3 regions of the Trinickia violacea genome follow, and region 3 is predicted to be linked to each of the others. Evidence: predicted binding sites of a transcription regulator. Region 3 holds the regulator's gene; each other region holds the start of a gene.
The links. Region 3 encodes LexA, which represses DNA repair genes until DNA is damaged. Its sites were predicted from a motif close to ACTGTATNNNNATACAGT; they were not measured.
Positions count from the first base shown of each region.

Region 1: recA (recombinase RecA) is a predicted target of LexA. The motif match lies at 3,822-3,839, and genes of this name have one in related genera.
Region 2: FAZ95_RS24145 (VRR-NUC domain-containing protein) is a predicted target of LexA. The motif match lies at 3,700-3,717, and genes of this name have one in related genera.

Region 1 is NZ_CP040077.1:779,757-785,821, forward strand. It holds gene FAZ95_RS03550 (MFS transporter) at 1-1,030, opposite strand, end outside; gene FAZ95_RS03555 (sensor histidine kinase) at 1,257-2,888, opposite strand; gene FAZ95_RS03560 (response regulator transcription factor) at 2,898-3,653, opposite strand; gene recA (recombinase RecA) at 3,929-4,999, shown strand; gene recX (recombination regulator RecX) at 5,007-5,756, shown strand; gene FAZ95_RS03575 (DUF2889 domain-containing protein) at 5,895-6,065, shown strand, end outside.
Region 2 is NZ_CP040078.1:471,075-477,139, reverse strand. It holds gene FAZ95_RS24155 (DMT family transporter) at 428-1,297, shown strand; gene FAZ95_RS39455 (hypothetical protein) at 1,434-1,574, opposite strand; gene FAZ95_RS24150 (MFS transporter) at 2,362-3,609, opposite strand; gene FAZ95_RS24145 (VRR-NUC domain-containing protein) at 3,731-5,425, shown strand; gene FAZ95_RS24140 (ATP-dependent DNA helicase) at 5,422-6,065, shown strand, end outside.
Region 3 is NZ_CP040077.1:2,108,503-2,114,567, forward strand. It holds gene FAZ95_RS09560 (ABC transporter permease) at 1-239, opposite strand, end outside; gene nodI (nodulation factor ABC transporter ATP-binding protein NodI) at 276-1,190, opposite strand; gene FAZ95_RS09570 (universal stress protein) at 1,461-1,964, shown strand; gene FAZ95_RS09575 (DUF2939 domain-containing protein) at 2,082-2,735, opposite strand; gene FAZ95_RS09580 (hypothetical protein) at 2,903-3,289, opposite strand; gene lexA (transcriptional repressor LexA) at 3,321-3,971, opposite strand; gene FAZ95_RS09590 (sulfate ABC transporter substrate-binding protein) at 4,251-5,315, shown strand; gene cysT (sulfate ABC transporter permease subunit CysT) at 5,450-6,065, shown strand, end outside.

The DNA.
Region 1 (6,065 bases), 1.3 Mb from region 3:
CTTCGAGCGCCGGGTTCGCGAAGTGCGTGAGCGCCTTGAAGAGCGGGAAGTACGCGAGCGCCGCGATCAGGCAGCCGGCCATGATGATCGGCTTGCGGCCGATCCGGTCCGACAGCGAGCCGAAGAACACGAAGAACGGCGTGCCGATCAGAAGCGCCAGCGCGATCAGGATGTTGGCGCTCGCGCCGTCCACCTTCAGCGTTTGCGTCAGGAAGAAGAGCGCGTAGAACTGGCCCGTGTACCAGACCACCGCCTGCCCGGCCGTCAAGCCGATCAGCGCCAGAATCACGACCTTCAGGTTCTTCCACTGGCCAAACGCTTCGGTCAGCGGGGCCTTCGAGGTCTTGCCTTGCGACTTGATGCGCAGGAACGCCGGCGATTCGTTGAGCTGCAGCCGAATCCAGACGGACACCCCGAGCAGGATCAGCGACGCGACAAACGGGATGCGCCAGCCCCAGGAGCCGAACGCTTCCTCGCCCATCGAGGTGCGCACGCCGAGAATCACGAGCAGCGAGAGGAAGAGGCCGAGCGTCGCCGTTGTTTGAATCCACGACGTGTAGTAGCCGCGCCGATTGGCGGGCGCGTGTTCGGCGACATAGGTCGCGGCGCCCCCGTACTCGCCGCCGAGCGCCAAGCCCTGCAGCAGCCGCATCGCGATGAAGATCACCGGCGACGCCATGCCGATCGCCGCGTAGCCGGGCAGGAAGCCGACGATGAACGTCGACAGGCCCATGATGACGATCGTGATCAGGAACGTGTACTTGCGGCCGACGAGGTCGCCGAGCCGTCCGAACACGATCGCGCCGAACGGCCGCACCGCGAAGCCGGCGGCAAAGCCGAGCAGGGTGAAGATGAACGCCGCGGTTGGATTGACGCCGGAAAAGAAGCTCTTGCTGATGTAGATGGCCAGCGAGCCGGCCAGGTAGAAGTCATACCACTCGAAAACGGTGCCGAGCGACGACGCGAAGATCACCCGCTTCTCGTCGCTTGTCATCGGCGCGTGTGCAATTTGACCGCCTACGGTTGCCATGTGCTGTCTCCAATTTTGATATACGCGCGGGGGCGCTGGGTAAGGCGGCCCCGTCGACGATTATTGGAGCGGAAACTTACGGCGTACTGACGCGAAATCTCAAAATGGGGTCTAGTGCGCAAAGGCGCGATTTGCGGCGTTTTTCATCTAATTTCTCGCTTCACGCATCCAACGTCGCTTATATGCATTTAGGGTTGCGCTTGATGATGGGCGAAAGCCGGCGCACTCAGGGTAAGTCCCGAATCGCCTCGGAGGTCCTCAAGCTGACGCGTACGAGCGTACCGGCCAGGCGCGGCTCGGTTTGATAGACGTTGTCGTCGATCGCTAGCGTGCCGCCGTGCATTGTCGCGATCTCGCGGACGATCGCGAGCCCGAGCCCGCTGCCGTCGCCCTCGCGGCCGAGAATCCGATAGAACCGCTCGAGCACCCGGGCGCGCTCGGCGGGCGGAATGCCGGGCCCAGTGTCCTCGACTTCGAGGTGCACTTCTTGATTCGGCTCATCGGGCCGCACGCGAACCGTAATGCGGCCGCCTTGGGGCGTGTAGCGGATCGCGTTGTCGATCAGGTTCGAGAGCATCTCGCGCAGCATGACCGGGTTGCCGTCGACCGTGACCGGTGCGTCGGGGCCTTCGTAGCCAAGATCCATCTGCTTGGCGAGCGCCGGCTCCACCCAGTCGCGGACCGTGAGCCGGGCCAACTCGGACACCTCGACCGCCGCGAACGCTTGCCCCGACATGCGGTTTTCCGCTCGCGCGAGCGCGAGCAGCTGCGTGACGAGGCGCGCGGCATGCTCCGAGCTCGTCGCGATCTGTTCGAGCGAGCGGCGCACCTCGGCCGATACGTCCTGCCGCAGCGCCAGCTCCGCCTGCGTGCGCAGGCCGGCGAGCGGCGTCTTCATCTGATGCGCGGCGTCGGCGATGAAGCGCTTTTGCAGCTCCATGTTTTGCGAGAGACGCGTCAGCAAGTCGTTGAACGACGTGACGAGCGGCTCGATCTCGGGCGGCGCGCGCCTCGCTTCGAGCGGCGAGAGATCGTCGAGCCGCCGCGCGCGCAGATTCGATTGCAGCGCGGTGAGCGGCGCGAGGCCGCGCGACAGCCCGAACCAGACCAGCACGATCGCAAGCGGCAGGATCACGAACTGCGGGAGGATCACGCCTTTGATGATGTCGTTGGCGAGCTGGCTGCGCTTGTCGAGCGTCTCGGCGACTTGCACGAGCACGGGCGCCCCGCAGCCCGCCGCCCCGGCGGCGCGGACTTCGGCGTCCTCGCAGGCGGCCTCGTGCGGAAACTCGACCGTCGTGTACGCGACGCGGATGTCGTTGCCGTGCAGCATGTCATCGCGGAACTCGACGATGCCGGGCTGCGGGCGGTCGTCTTCGTGCGGCAGCGGCAGGTCGGCGTCGCCGCCGACCAGCTCGCCGCGCGTGCCGAGCACTTGGTAGAAGACCTTGTCGACGTTGTCGGCGGAAAGGAAGTCGCGCGTCGACGCGGGCAGCGACAGTTCGGCGACGCCGTTCACCGGCTGGATCTGCCGGGCGAGCACGTAGACGTCGGTTTCGAGCGCACGGTCGAACGGGCCGTTGGCGATCGTCTTCGCGACGAGATAGGTCACCGCGATGCTCATCGGCCAGAGCAGCAGGAGCGGCGCAAGCATCCAGTCGAGAATCTCGCCGAAGAGCGAGCGCGGGCGCGCTTCGGGCGTGGACTCGGTCTCGTCGGGCGGCGCGAAGGGGTTGGCGTAGGTGGCGTCGCGGACCTCGTCGGGATCTGCCGCGCGCGTGGCCGCAGGCTCCGGCGGCGCGTGCCCCGGACGCTCTGCGGGTGCCGCGGCGCCTTCCGCGGAAGCTGGCGAGGCCATGTGACGCCTCTACTTGGACGAGTGATTCGCCGGCGACTTGGCCGCGCCGTTCGAGGCCGGGTCCGAAGCACCGGGCGAGGGCGCCGTGCCGGCGGCCGGGGCGGCTTTCTCGAGGCAATAGCCAAGGCCGCGCACGGTGATGATCCGCACGCCGCTCGGCTCGATCTTCTTGCGCAGCCGGTGCACGTAGACTTCGATCGCGTTGTTGCTGACTTCCTCGCCCCATTCGCATAGATGGTCGACGAGCTGCTCTTTCGACACGAGCCGGCCGATCCGTTGCAGCAGCACTTCGAGCAGGCCGAGTTCGCGTGCCGAGAGGTCGATCACCTGATCGTTCACGGTGGCGATGCGGCCCACCTGGTCGAATGCGAGCGAGCCGTGCCGCACGACGGTCGGCCCGCCGCCCGCGCCGCGCCGCGTGAGCGCGCGCACGCGCGCTTCGAGTTCGTTCAAGTCGAACGGCTTTGCCATGTAGTCGTCGGCGCCGAGATCGAGACCCTTCACGCGTTCCTCGATGCTGTCGGCGGCGGTGAGGATCAGCACGGGCAGGTTCGAATTGCGGGCGCGCAGGCGCCGCAGCACTTCGAGGCCGGACAGGCGCGGCAGCCCGAGATCGAGGATCAGGAGGTCGAAGGCTTGCACCGAGAGGGCGGCATCGGCTTCGGCGCCGCCCTTCACGTGATCGACGGCATAGCCCGATTGGCGGAGTGATCGGACGAGACCGTCCGCGAGTATGCTGTCATCTTCAGCAATGAGAATTCGCATGATGTGCCGCTGCCGCGTTGCTGTTGCCGCGGCACCGCGCTGTGCCACAGCATCGCCCGGCGTGCGGCGGTCTCCGAATGTCGTGTGGTGTTGGCTGCCCGGGGGCGTGCCCGGTTGTAAATCCGCACATGCGACGCCAAAACGCGTCGCCTCGGGCTTGCAAAAACCACTGTTTTTTTATACAGTGTCTGCGTTTCGTGCGCTAGCTCAGCAACTCACTGCTAAGGGCCTGCGCACCCACCTCAGACGCCGTTCATCATAGCAAAGGACGATTCATGGAAGAAAGCAAGAAAGGCTCGGCTGGACTGACTGCTGAAAAGAGCAAGGCACTCGCTGCGGCGCTCGCGCAGATCGAAAAGCAGTTCGGCAAAGGGTCGGTCATGCGGCTCGGCGACGGCGAGGTGGCCGAAGATATTCAAGTGGTGTCGACGGGCTCGCTCGGCCTCGATATCGCGCTCGGCGTCGGCGGTCTGCCGCGCGGCCGCGTGGTCGAAATCTACGGGCCGGAATCGTCGGGCAAGACCACGCTGACGCTGCAAGTCATCGCCGAAATGCAGAAGCTCGGCGGCACGGCCGCGTTCATCGACGCGGAACACGCGCTCGACATCCAATACGCCGGCAAGCTCGGCGTGAACGTGTCCGATCTGTTGGTCTCGCAGCCGGATACCGGCGAGCAGGCGCTTGAAATTGCCGACGCGCTGGTGCGCTCGGGCTCGATCGACATGATCGTGATCGACTCGGTCGCGGCGCTCGTGCCGAAGGCCGAAATCGAAGGCGAAATGGGCGATTCCTTGCCGGGTCTGCAAGCGCGTCTGATGTCGCAGGCGCTGCGCAAGCTGACCGGCACGATCAAGCGCACGAACTGCCTCGTGATCTTCATCAACCAGATCCGCATGAAGATCGGTGTGATGTTCGGCAACCCGGAAACGACGACGGGCGGCAATGCGCTGAAGTTCTACGCATCGGTGCGCCTCGACATTCGCCGCATCGGCTCGATCAAGAAGAACGACGAAGTGATCGGCAACGAAACGCGCGTGAAGGTCGTCAAGAACAAGGTGTCGCCGCCGTTCCGCGAAGCGATTTTCGACATCCTCTACGGCGAAGGCATTTCGCGCCAAGGCGAAGTCATCGACCTCGGCGTGCAAGCGAAGATCGTCGACAAGGCGGGTGCGTGGTACAGCTATAACGGCGAGCGCATCGGCCAGGGCAAGGACAACGCACGCGAATTTCTGCGTGAGAATCCCGACATCGCGCTCGAGATCGAAAACCGCATCCGCGAATCGCTTGGCGTGAACGCGATGCCGGCTGGCGCTTCGGAAGGCGTCGAAGTCGCGGACGAAGAGTAAGCATCGCGTGATGCGCAAGGACCGGGCGGCGTCGAATTCGGGGCGCGGTAAAGCAGGGCGCGAAGCGGCTCGGCCCGATCCGCTCGATCCTTTCGATCCATTTGAATCATTCGACGCGCACGATCTCGCAGCGGGTCGTCGCTCGTCTACAGCAGATGCGACCGGTTCTGACGCGGCGAATGCCGGGTCATCGACCGCCGGGTCATCGACGTCATCAACCGGTCAATCGAACGAAAGCACCTATACCCGCTCGCGTCGAGAGCCCTCGGCCTCATCCGACGAGTCTTCCGGGCGCTCGAAAAAGCCAGCCCGCTCTTTGAAGGCTCGTGCGCTCGACTATCTGTCGCGACGCGAATACAGCCGCTCCGAACTCTCGCGCAAGCTTGCTCCCTTTGTCGAAGAGGCAGATGCGCTCGAGCCGCTGCTCGATGCGCTCGAGAGCGAAGGCTGGCTGTCCGATTCGCGCTTTGCCGAAAGCCTCGTCCATCGCCGCGCGGCGCGCATGGGGACGAGCCGGATCGTCGGCGAACTGCGCCGTCACTCGGTGGGCGACGCCTTGATCGAAGAAGTCGGCGCGCAGCTTCGCGAGACCGAACTGGCTCGCGCGCAAGCCGTTTGGCGCAAGAAGTACGGACACCTTCCCGAAACGCCGGCCGAGCGCGCCAAGCAAGCGCGCTTTCTGGCCACACGTGGTTTCTCCAGCGCGACGATCGTCAAAATCCTGAAGGGCGGCGACGAGGATTGGGACGGCGTGTAACGACGGCCTGCAACGACGGTTGCGACCGGTGCAACCGTCCACGTCCGCCACCGCCTCGGCTTGTGGGGACCTCGGTCTATCCGAAATACCCAGTATGCTAAAATCCACCGGTTTTCCTATTCAGCCGTCTCCTCTCGCATGCCGCTTTCCCCGCCCGTGTCCCGCAAGTTGCGCCATCGCCGCGCAATTCGAGCGGAAGCGTTCGAGCGTGAAGACGGCTTGTGGGACATCGAGGCGTGCCTGACCGATCATAAGCCGCGTGACGTGGCGCTTGCGCCCGGTGTCCGGCCCAACGGCCTGCCGATTCAT
Region 2 (6,065 bases), on a different replicon from region 3:
TGACGCAAAGACGCCGGCGCTTCAGAGGCTCGAAAAAGAGCGGGCGTTGCGCGCGGTTGCACGATGGGCCCGATGCGCGTAACCTCGCCAAAGGCTTTTTCGACATCGCCGAATTCGCTTCCCCTCACATGACACACCTTGCGCGCCTTAGCTCTGCCAGTGGCAACCCCCACGTGAACAACGTCGGTGGCGGCGCGCGTGCTTGCGGCCTCGCCGCTTCTCCTCCACCTGTCGCGTCCCCTCCGAGCCTCGTCGGCGCCGGCACTGCGCCGCCGCCCTGTTCGACGGCTCTCGGCTGAGCGTCTTCAGCCGCCCCGAAAGTCTCCTGCCACTCGAAGCAATGCAACTGCGCGATGCGCAGCCGCGCGAACGTGCGCGCATCCATCGAGTTCGCCGGAGTCCGCGTTTTCCTGACAGGTGACCTCTCATGGCTTCTTTACGAGCCGCATTTGCGGCCTATGGCGCGACCTCACTCTTCGTCTTGCTTTGGAGCAGCGGCGCGGTCTTCGCGGAGCTGGGCGTGCAGCACGCGCCCGCGTTCGCGTTCCTGGTGCTGCGCTTCGCGCTTGCATCGTCGGTGCTGGCGGTTTTCGGCGTATGGCGGCAGCGCTGGCTGCCCGCTCGCGGCACCCGGCTGCAAGTGGCCGGCACCGGCGCATTGATTACCGGCGGCTACGCGATCTGCTATCTGCTCTCGCTCGCGCGCGGCCTCACGCCCGGCGTGCTCGCCACGATCCTCGGCGTGCAGCCGATTCTCACGCTGCTGCTCGTGGAGCGCCGCTACTCGGCGACGCGCGTCGCCGGGCTCTGCATGGCATTGGGCGGGCTCGCGCTCGTCGTTTATCGCGGCGCCGACGATGTGCGGCTGCCGGCGAGCGGCGTGCTGTTCGCGCTGGCCGCGCTCGCGTGCATGACGCTCGGCGCGATCTTTCAGAAGGGCTTGAAACAGGCGCCGATCGACGTCCTGCCGTTGCAAAACGCGGTAAGCCTCGCGCTGTGCATGTTGATTGCGCCTTTCGAGCCGCTCGCATTCAAGCCGAGCGTGAGCGTGCTGGTGCCGCTGCTGTGGCTGGGCATCGTGATCTCGATCTTCGCACAACTGCTGTTCTATCGGCTCGTGCGAAGCGGCAATCTGGTCAACGTGACGAGCCTCTTTTATCTGGTGCCCGTTGTGACCGCGCTGATGGACTACGTGTTTTTCGGCAACCGGTTGCTGCCGTTGGGGATAGCCGGCATGTGCGCGATTCTGCTCGGACTCGCGCTCGCGCTGCGCACCGGGCCTGAGCGAGCACGCTGATCGGCATCGCTAGGCGATGGGCGATTCGGGGATGTTCGCGCGGCCTCCGTTTCGCGCGGACATCCTCCTCGAAACGCGTCCGATTCCTTCGACCCTACCGGCTTCGCAGAAACGGCTTTTCACGCGAGCGCCAGGGTTACGAAAACAGCGCCTTGAGGCTGCGCCAGAAAGCGGCGAGCCGGTGCGTTTCGCGGGGTTGCAGCGACAGCGTCGCGTCGTACTGGGCGCGCGAATCGTCGACGTGCGGCAGTTTCGACAGAAGAAGGCCGAAGTTCATGGTGTGGCTCCGTGCGTCTGGTTTGACGCGTTGCGCGAAAAGCCAGCAGACACGGAAGACCACGCGCGTCATGCGCGCAGCGGCAGAGGTCTACTCGCTTTTCACGGTGAATGACAAAACTTGTGTTGGGCGGCGTATGGGATAACTGTCACTGTCCGGCATTTCGGCTCCTTTACGGTGTGGGTATGCGCGTTTTCTAATGACGTAAAGAACGCGTCCGCTACGCGCGCATGCCAATCTACGCGCTCGCGTGAGAACACATCGCACGAGCGCGAACAAAGGCCGCGATTGGGCGATCGCGACGGGGTGCCAAACAGGCGCGCAAAAACGCCGCGCTATTTGGCGCGAATCAAGGGTGCACGGGAGTGGTGCTACGACGCGCACCGTCGGCCTGCTGGCAGAACGGTGGCTGTGAGACGAAAGCGCAGACGTCCTGCCGGTCAGGCAGCGAAACTATTTGAAGGTCGACAACTACAACTGTCCAAGGCAGAGGCCTCTTTTGTGAAGACACTTAAATTCTAGGCGCCGGAATAATCGCGAGTCAACACGATTCGATAAGCAGAGCCAATATATTTTCGAGGTTTCGTTCGATTCACCTCCTACCCCCGTCATATAAGGCTCAAGCCTTTCATAACCACGACGAAAAAACAGGATTGAAAGAGCCATGCGGCCTTCAAAATGCAAAACGGTTGCATTTACCACCACGCTTCTTTCAACGTTCTCCGCACGATCTCATTCGTCCGTCTTTATTTTTGTTTTATATAGACAACGATTAATTGAACAACTTTTAGACGGCGCGTCGGTTTCGCGTCGAAGCTTGCCCAGCCAACGCGAGCAACGCGATCACGCAAAAGCCCGCTCCCGCATAGAAGGTCGTTGCTGCACCGAACCGGTCCCACAACCCACCCGCGATGACGCTTGCAATCAGCGTCGCCAGTCCGCTCATCAGGTTAAAGAAACCGAACGCGGTCCCCTTCAATTCGGCGGGCGCGGCGTGCGCCACCATCGTCGCGAGCAGCCCTTGCGTCAGGCCCATATGCAGCCCCCATAGCGCGACGCCAAGCAACACGATCGGCCAGGTGTTGCCGTGCGCGAGCACGATGTCGGACCCGATCAGCACGACCAGGCCCATCGCCAGCAGCCGCGCATGGCTCATCGAATCAGCCAGTTTTCCGAACGGATAAGCCGACAGCGAATACACGACGTTCATCGCGACCATGACGAGCGGCACGAGCGCAATCGGCACGCCGCCTTGCATCGCGCGCAGCACGAGGAACGCCTCGCTGAAGCGCGCAAGCGTGATGACCGCTCCGGCGACGACGACCCACCAATACGTGCGGCTGAGTTTCCTCAAGCTATCGAACCGGACCGGATTGACGCGCTTCGCACCCGGCTGCCACGCGGGCTCCCTGATACCGAAGATCAATAGCGCAACGGCGACGAGCCCCGGGATGACGGCCACCCAAAAGACCCAACGGAAGCGGTCCGCCCACAACAGCATCAGCGCGACCGCGACAAGCGGGCCAATGAAAGCGCCGACCGTGTCGAGCGCCTGCCGCAAGCCGTAGGCGGCGCCGCGCAAGTGCGCGGGTGTGATGTCGGCGACGAGCGCGTCCCGCGGCGCCCCGCGGATGCCCTTGCCGATCCGGTCGACGACGCGCGCCGTCAAGACGATGCCCGCAGTCGGCGCAAGCGCGAACAGCGGCTTGCTCAGCGTGCCCATGCCGTAGCCGATCACCGCCAGCCATTTGCGGTTGCCGAGGTAGTCGCTCAACGCGCCGGAGAACATCTTGACGATCGGCGCAGCCGCCTCCGCGATGCCTTCGATCAGCCCGACCGTCATGGCGCTCGCACCGAGGCTCGTCACGAGGAACATCGGCAGGAGGCTGTGGATGGTTTCCGATGAGATGTCCATGAACAGGCTCACGAAACCGAGAACCCAGACGCCGCGCGGAATCTGGCTCAGCGTGTTGGGGCGCTGGATGGAGTCGGTCTGCACGTCGTGGGTCCTTGTCGGCGTCCGGATTCCAATCATAGAAACGCGCGGCGCGATTGGAAACTTCGGGAAATGTCGGCTCCCGAAAAAGCTCACCTGACGCCGCGCGCCGCCCGGTTTGCTATCATCCCTGTATAAATATACAGTCCCGTGGCTGCCCGTGCCGACCGATCCTCCTCCCTATTACCTGCTGAACTTCGAGCGCGCGCTGGCGTGGATCGCCGAGCGTTACGACGACCTGTTCAGCACCGGCGAGCGCGCGTTTTTCGAGGCGTTCGCGGCGTTGCCGCAAAGCTCCCGCGCGCTGCTCGTGCGGATGCTGATGCGCAAGGGCACGCTGTTTCGGGCGAGCCGTCTGTCGTACGAGGAGATCGGGTGTCCCCTGGCCGCGTCGCAGCCGTTGGTTGAGCTCGGCTGGCTCGATTCCGAACCGGCGCTCACGCTCGATGAAGTGTTCGCGCTGACGACGCGGCCCGAGCTGCTGCAGCTGTTTCCTTCCACCGCGCTCGGCAAGCACGCTCGCAAAGCGGATCTGCTCGACGCGCTGCGGGCCGCGCACATCGACGCGCGCAGCTACGCCGCCTGGGGCGCGCCGCCCGGCGACCCGGTGTTCCGCGTCACGATCGCGCCGCTTTGCGAGCGGTGGCGGCTCATGTTCTTCGGCAACCTCCATCAAGATTGGACGGAGTTCGTGCTCGCGGAGCTTGGCGTGTTCAAGTACGAAAGCGTGTCGTTCTCGCAGTCGTCGCGCGCGTTTCAGCGGCGTGAAGATATCGACGCCTATCTCGCGCTGCACGCTTACCGCGAAGGGCTCGATGGGCTCGATGCGCTCGACGACGACAAAGCGCTCGACGCGCTCGTCGCCGCCGTCCTCGCCGTCGATATCGACAACGCGTGGCTCGAAACACGTCGCGCGAAGCTGCTGTTCCGCATCGGCCAGCACGCCGAGCGCCGGCAAGCTTGGGACGCGGCCCAAGCTGTCTTCGGGCGTTGCACGTGGCCCGGTGCGCGTCACCGGCGCATGCGGGTGCTGGAGCGCTGCGGCCGCTTCGACGATGCGTTGGCGCTCGCGTTGCAATCGGCAGAGTCGCCGGAAAGCGAGGAGGAAAGCCAGCGCATCGCGCGGATGCTGCCGCGCTTGCAGCGCCAAACGGGGCAGCCGGCAAAACGCGCGGCTGCAACAGCGCAGCCGATCGCGCGCAGCACCCTCGAACTCGTTCGGCCTGCAGCGCCGATCCCGGTCGAGTACGCCGCGCGCGACGCGCTGAGCGCCGCCGACGCGCCCGTTCACTACGTCGAGAACGCGCTGATCAATTCGCTGTTCGGCCTGCTGTGCTGGGAGCCGGTGTTCGCGGCCATTCCGGGCGCGTTCTTTCACCCGTTCCAGCGCGGCCCCGCCGATCTGCACGCGCCCGACTTCCGCGCGCGCCGCGCCGAGAGTTTCAACCGGTGTTTGGCCCAACTCGATAACGGCAGCTATCGCGAAACGATCCTGCTCCATCTCGAGAGCAAAGCCGGCGTGCAATCGCCGTTCGTGTTCTGGGGCGTGCTGACGCCCGAGTTAATTGTGCAAGCGCTCGATTGCCTTCCGGCCGCGCATCTGAAGCTCTGGTTCGAGCGGCTGCTCGGCGACATTCGCAGCAACCGGTCGGGGCTGCCCGACCTGATCCGCTTTTGGCCCGCCGAGCGGCGCTATGAGCTGATCGAAGTGAAGGGTCCGGGCGACCGTCTGCAAGACAATCAGATCCGCTGGCTGCAGTATTGCGTGCAGCACGGCATGCCGGTGCGCGTGCTCGACGTGCGCTGGACGGACGACGCCGGCGCCGGCGCAGCAGAGGCCGAGGCGGCGGCATGACCTACGTCGTCGCCGTACGCGCCCTCTGCGAGTTCACGGCCAAACGCGGCGATCTCGACCTGCGCTTCACGCCGGCCCCCACCGCGCTCGAAGGCATCGCCGGTCACGCAACCGTCGCCGCGCGTCGAGCGAGCGGTTACGAGGCAGAGATCACGCTCGCCGGCACGTATCGCGATCTCACCGTGCGCGGCCGCGCCGACGGCTACGACGCCGCGCTCAACCGGCTCGAGGAAGTGAAAACCTATCGCGGCGATCTCGACGCGATGCCGGCCAATCATCGCGCCCTGCATTGGGCGCAGGCGCTCGTCTACGGACATCTGCTTTGTCAGGCGCGCGCGCTCTCGCAGCTCGACGTCGCGCTCGTGTACTTCGATATCGGCAGCCAGAAGGAAACGGTGCTGACGCAATCGCATGACGCGGCGTCGCTGGAATCGTTTTTCGTCGAACAATGCGAGCGCTTTCTCGATTGGGCCGCGCAGGAAGCGGCCCACCGCGACGCACGCAACGCCGCACTCGGTGCGCTCAAGTTTCCGCATGAGCGCTTTCGAAGCGGCCAGCGTGAACTGGCAGTCGCGGTCTATCGGGCCGCGCGCGACGGCCAGACCTTGATGGCGCAGGCGCCTACCGGCATCGGCAAGAC
Region 3 (6,065 bases):
ACACCCTCGACGCGTCCCACCATGAGCCCGAGCCCCAGGCCGAGACCGAACAAGTAGATCATCGGGTCGGCGAGATTGCCGATCATCGACGCCAGCGCGAGCTTCTTCCACACCAGATAGTTGCGGCGCCACACCGCGATCCAATGCGTCGCGTTCGCGGGCAACGCGCTGCGCCAGCGCGAGGCGGTGGTCGGCGAGGTGTCGGGGGTGTTGGGCGTGTCGTAGCGGCGAGCGTCCATGTCGATGGGTCCTGGCGCGTTTTCTTGTATGGGGGATCAGTCCTGCATCTCGCGGCCGGTCAGGCGCAGGAACACGTCTTCGAGATTGGCCGGGCGATGCAGGTAGCGCAGGCCGGCGCGGCCGTCGAGGCGCGCATGCACCGGCTGCGGATCGCGCACGTAGCAAAAGAGCGTCTCGCCGCTGATTTCCATGCGCACGGCAAACGGCGCAAGCTCGTCGCGCAGCGCGGCGGGGTCGGCGCCGTAGATCTCGATCACCTCGCAGCCGATCTCCGCCTCGATCAATTCTTTCGGCGCGCCCTCGGCGATCTTTTGCCCCTCCTCGATGACGCACAGACGATGGCAGAGCCGCTCGGCTTCCTCCATGAAGTGCGTCGTGAGCAGGATCGTCTTGCCGCGCGCGAGCAGCGAACGCAGACGCTCCCAGATCAGATGCCGCGCTTGCGGATCGAGACCGGTCGTGGGCTCGTCCATGATCAGCACGTCCGGGTCGTTGATGAGCGCGCGCGCCAATGTGAGGCGCCGCTTCATGCCGCCCGACAGTTCGCCGACGCGCGCATCGGCCTTGTTTTCGAGCCTCGCGAATTCGAGCAGCGTCGGCACCATTGCGCGCGTTTGCGCCGACGAGAGACCGAAGTAGCGCCCGAACACGAGCAGGTTTTCGCGGACCGTGAAGTCGGGATCGAGATTGTCGAACTGCGGCACGACGCCGACGCGTTGACGCGCAAAACGTGCCCGCTCCGGAATCGGCTCGCCGCAGAGCCGGATCATGCCGGCGTCGGGTTCGCTCATGCCGAGCAGCATCTTGATCGACGTTGTCTTGCCGGCGCCGTTCGGTCCGAGCAGACCGAAGCATTCGCCGACGCGCACATGAAACGACAGACCGTTCACGACGGCTTTGCCGCTGAAATGCTTTTCGACTTCTTGAAACGCGATGGCAACGTCAGACATGGGCGCGTAGGTTCCGATAGGCGTGCGTGAGAGGCTTGGGCCATTCTAGTGCATCGGCCAACGCGGTTCTGTGCACGCTTTGCCCTGAACTTGTGCGGTGCAGCGGGCGTCGCGCCATGACCGGCGGTCGCACCGTCTTTTCGTTTGACCCCGGTTCGATTTGGCGCACGAATCGGCCGATCCACTAAGCGTTTTCCATCCCTTGCAAGCGGAATTGCGGCGCACCATGATTAGGGCAAAGGCGCGCACAAGCGCATATGGGAGGTCGTGATGGCAAGCTACAAAAAAATTCTGTTGTGCTATGACGGCACGCGTGAAGGCCGCAAGGCGTTGCGCTGCGGCGCCGATCTCGCACTCGACTTGAAGGCGGAGACGCACCTGCTGTCGGTCGTCGACATGCGGACGAGCATCGCCCAGAGCGCCGGGCTCTTGACCGATGTCGCGTGCGGGCGCTTCGAAGACGCCGCTCGCGAGATTCTTCAGGAAGGCGTGAACTGGCTGACCGAACGGGGCGTGCAGGCGCACGGTCATTTCGCGTTCGGCCACCCGATCGACGAGATCGCCAATCTCGCCAGTGAAATCCAGGCCGATTTGGTCGTGGTTGGTCACCGCTGCCGCAGCGGCCTGTCGCGCTGGTGGATGGGTTCGGGCAATACGCAGTTGCTCGACCGCGTATCGTGCAGCATTCTGGTGGCGTGCTCGACGCCGCAAGAGCAACGAAAAGAAGCGGAAACCGAAGCGGCTATGGCCGCCGAAGCGGGTACCGTGCGTTAAATTCAGTCTCTCGTGCGGCCGATCGGCCAGGCCGGCCGCACGTCACCGTGGTCACGCGTATGTGAAGACGCTTAATGAGCGCGTTTAGTTAGCGCGCTCAGTCGATCTAATTGCGATCTAACCGTTTAGCTCGACGGCCACCAGCTTCCACGAAAACAACCCATCGCGATGCAGAATCGCCGAATACTGCGCGTTGCCTGCACTGCGCTGGTAGGTGACAGCGAACTCGTTGACGCCCCGATAGCCCGCTGTGGTTTTCGGCGGCACCGGGGCCGATGCCGGCTGGCTCGAGGACGTGGCCGGCGCCGATGCGGGTTGCCCGGGTTGCGACGGGGCCTCGTTCGAAGCCATGTTTTCCGAGGGCTCCCCCGGTTCGGGCGGATGCTCGCCGGGCGTACCGCGCGGCGGCATGCCGTCGAGGATCGCGGCCACGCCGTCGGGTGTGGCATAGGCGTCGACGAGCGGCCCGACCAAAGCCATTCCGATCATCGCCCCAATGGCCGCGAACGGATTGTGGAGCTTTTGCTCATCGATACGCCGCGTCAGCAATTGCGTGACTTGATCCTTGAGGCTCTGGCGCAAAGCCGGATAGTCGACGTACTGATTGAGCGTTTGTGCGTCGCGCGCGTCGGCTGCGCGCTTCAGGCGATCGAGCGCAATGTATGGCGACGCGTAGGCATAGCTCAATACCGCGATCACAGCGAATGCGATAGCGACCTTGATCGCAAGCGCGACCGGACTGCGTGGCGTTGAGCGAACGGGATCGGACATGAGGGAAAGGTCTCCGCAGAAAATGACGATGATCGGTGGACCGTCAAGCCAAGAAAATGATCCCTTCAGAATTGTTAGCTATTGCAACTGGCGCGATGAATTTGGCGCCTGCGCCGACAAATGCGTGACGCAGCTTGGTGGCGCAACCGAGTGCGCCATCGAGCCCATCAATCGAAAAGACCTTGTTGCGCGCCCGAGCCTTCGGCTGCAATGCAACGATCGATCATCCGGCAGACCGCGTCGATGGTGCCGACCATGATCAGGCGCGACGCGCCGTGATAAACGCGCACCGGCCCACGCCGCGCGGGTTCCGAGTTCAAACCGCTATTCAACGACACCCGGGCGAACGCCGGCAGCGCCGACGGCAGTGCCGGCTCCCATCCCCCCGCGTGCGATTCGAACTGCAATTCGGGCTGATCGAATCGCGTCTCGGCGATTCGCGTGGTGCGAGTCAGCGCGGCGCCGGCTTCGAGCGGTGCGCAAGGCACGACGCCGCGCAGATGGCGCAGACGGCCGAATTGACGGATAGGCAAGAGGCGGGCAAGGCGGTCCATGGCATGTCTCCAGGCAGAGTCTGGGCGGCGTTCAGAATTCGGTCGGGCGAATCAGCCCCACCGCAATACCTTCGAGTGCGAATTCCGCGCTCCCGGCCTGAACAAAGATGTTGTCGTAATCGGGGTTCTCGGCGATCAGTTCGATGCCGTCCTTGCGGCGCTTGAGGCGCTTGACGGTAACGTCGTCGCCGAGCCGCGCGACGATGATCTGGCCGTCTTTCGCTTCGCTGCGCTTTTGCACCGCGAGCAGATCGCCATCGAGGATGCCGGCGTCGCGCATCGACAGCCCGCGCACTTTCAACAGGTAATCGGGCTTGCTCGAGAAGAGCGCCGGATCGCACGCGTAGTGCTGCGAGATATGTTCTTGCGCGAGGATCGGACTGCCCGCCGCGACGCGCCCGACGAGCGGCAGCGAAAGCTGCATTAGGCCCGCGTGCGGCAGCGTGAATTGATGTGGCGCGTCGTCCACGCCCATCAGCAAGCGGATGCCGCGCGAGGCGCCGGCGGCGAGTTCGATCACCCCTTTGCGCGCGAGCGCCCGCAGGTGCTCTTCGGCCGAATTGGCCGAGCTGAAGCCGAGTTCTGCGGCGATCTCGGCCCGCGTGGGCGGAAAGCCGCTTCTTTCGATCGTCTGGCGGATCAAGTCGTAAACCTGCTGCTGCCTTGCGGTGAGTTTGGTCATGGCGCACTGTATGGATAGACAGGTGACTGTATTTTTATACAGTATTCGTCACATTTCAAGCGTTACTTTAAGTGTCGCTATCCGAGCCAGCCGCCACGCTTGATCGAGGTCATCCGCGACGCCGGAGCAACCAAACGGCTGGGATAGCGCCGGTTCCGGCTGTCGCTATCCACTTTTTGTCATTAAAGAATGAAGATTTATTATTTTTGAGTATGTAGGCCCTTCGCTAGACTGGCCCGACGGAATAAAGCACCAGTCTTGAAAACGGAGAAAAAGCGCATGGCCGAAAGTACGACGGGGAATACGGGGAAGGCGGGCAAGGCTCGCCGGTGGGTTGCGATGCTGGCTTTGAGCGCGCTGTCGACGGTGGCCGGCGTGTTGGCGCTGGCCGCGAGCGCGCCAGCGCATGCCGATACGACGCTGTTGAACGTCTCCTACGACCCGACGCGGGAGCTGTACCAAGACATCAACCAGGCATTCGGCAAGGCGTGGAAAGCGAAGACCGGCGACACGGTGACCTTCAAGCAGTCGCACGGCGGCTCGGGCGCGCAGGCGCGCTCGGTGCTCGACGGCTTGCAGGCCGACGTCGTGACGCTCGCGCTCGCCTACGACATCGACGCGCTCGCGAACAAGGGGCTCATCGACAAGAACTGGCAGACGCGTTTGCCCGACAACGCGTCGCCGTACACGTCGACGATCGTGTTCCTCGTGCGCAAGGGCAATCCGAAGCACATCAAGGATTGGGACGACCTCGTGAAGCCCGGCGTGTCGATCGTCACGCCGAATCCGAAGACCTCGGGCGGCGCGCGCTGGAACTACCTCGCGGCCTGGGCGTACGCGGTGCACCAGCCGGGCGGCAACGATCAGACGGCGAAGGCGTTCATCACCAAGCTCTACAAGAACGCCGGCGTGCTCGACTCGGGTGCGCGCGGCGCGACGACGAGCTTCGTGCAGCGCGGCATCGGCGACGTGCTGATTGCCTGGGAAAACGAGGCGTTCCTGTCGCAGAAGGAGTTCGGCGCGGACAAGTTCGAGATCGTCGTGCCGTCGGTGAGCATCCTCGCCGAGCCGCCGGTGGCGGTGGTCGACAAGGTCGTCGACAAGCACGGCACCCGCAAGCTCGCCGAGGCGTATCTGAACTTCCTCTATAGCGACGAAGGGCAGGAGATTGCCGCGAAGAATTTTTATCGTCCGCGTTCGAGCAAGGTGCCGGCCGCGCTGACGGACAAGTTTCCGAAGCTGAAGCTGTACACGGTCGACGACACGTTCGGCGGCTGGACCAACGCGCAGAAGACGCATTTCGCCGACGGCGGCGTGTTCGATTCGATCTATCAGCCGCAGTAACGCAGCAAGAGAGTCACACCGCCGGCTTCAGCCGGCCATAACAACGACGACGAGCGGCCAAGCGAGTCACACGACGACGCACCGGCCGCTCGCGAACGGCTCCCTTCGGGGCCGCACCCAAGAAGAGCATCCGCATGACGACGTTCACATTCCGCAAGCCGAGCGCCTTGCCCGGTTTTGGCGTGACGCTCGGCATCACGGTGGCGTATTTGAGCCTCGTGGTGCTGATCCCGCTTGCCGCGACGTTCCTGAAGACGGCCACGCTCGAGTGGGATCAATTCGTGCGCGCGGTCGCGTCGCCGCGTGTGCTGGCGTCGTATCGGCTCACGTTTTCGGCGGCGCTCGGCGGGGCGCTCATCAACGCCGTGTTTGGTTTTCTGGTGGCGTGGGTGCTCGTGCGCTACACGTTTCCGGGCAAGCGCATCGTCGATGCGGTCGTCGATTTGCCGTTCGCGCTGCCGACTTCGGTCGCGGGCATCTCGCTTGCCGCCGTCTATTCGGGCAACGGCTGGATCGGGCAGTTTCTCGCGCCGCTCGGCATCAAGATCGCGTTCACGCCGTTGGGCGTGCTGGTCGCGCTGACCTTTATCGGCCTGCCGTTCGTCGTGCGCACCGTGCAGCCCGTGCTCGAAGACTTCGAGCGCGAGCAGGAGGAGGCCGCGGCATGCCTTGGCGCGTCGCGCTGGCTGACGTTTCGCCGCGTCGTGCTGCCTGCCGTGACGCCCGCGCTGCTCACGGGTTTCGCGCTCG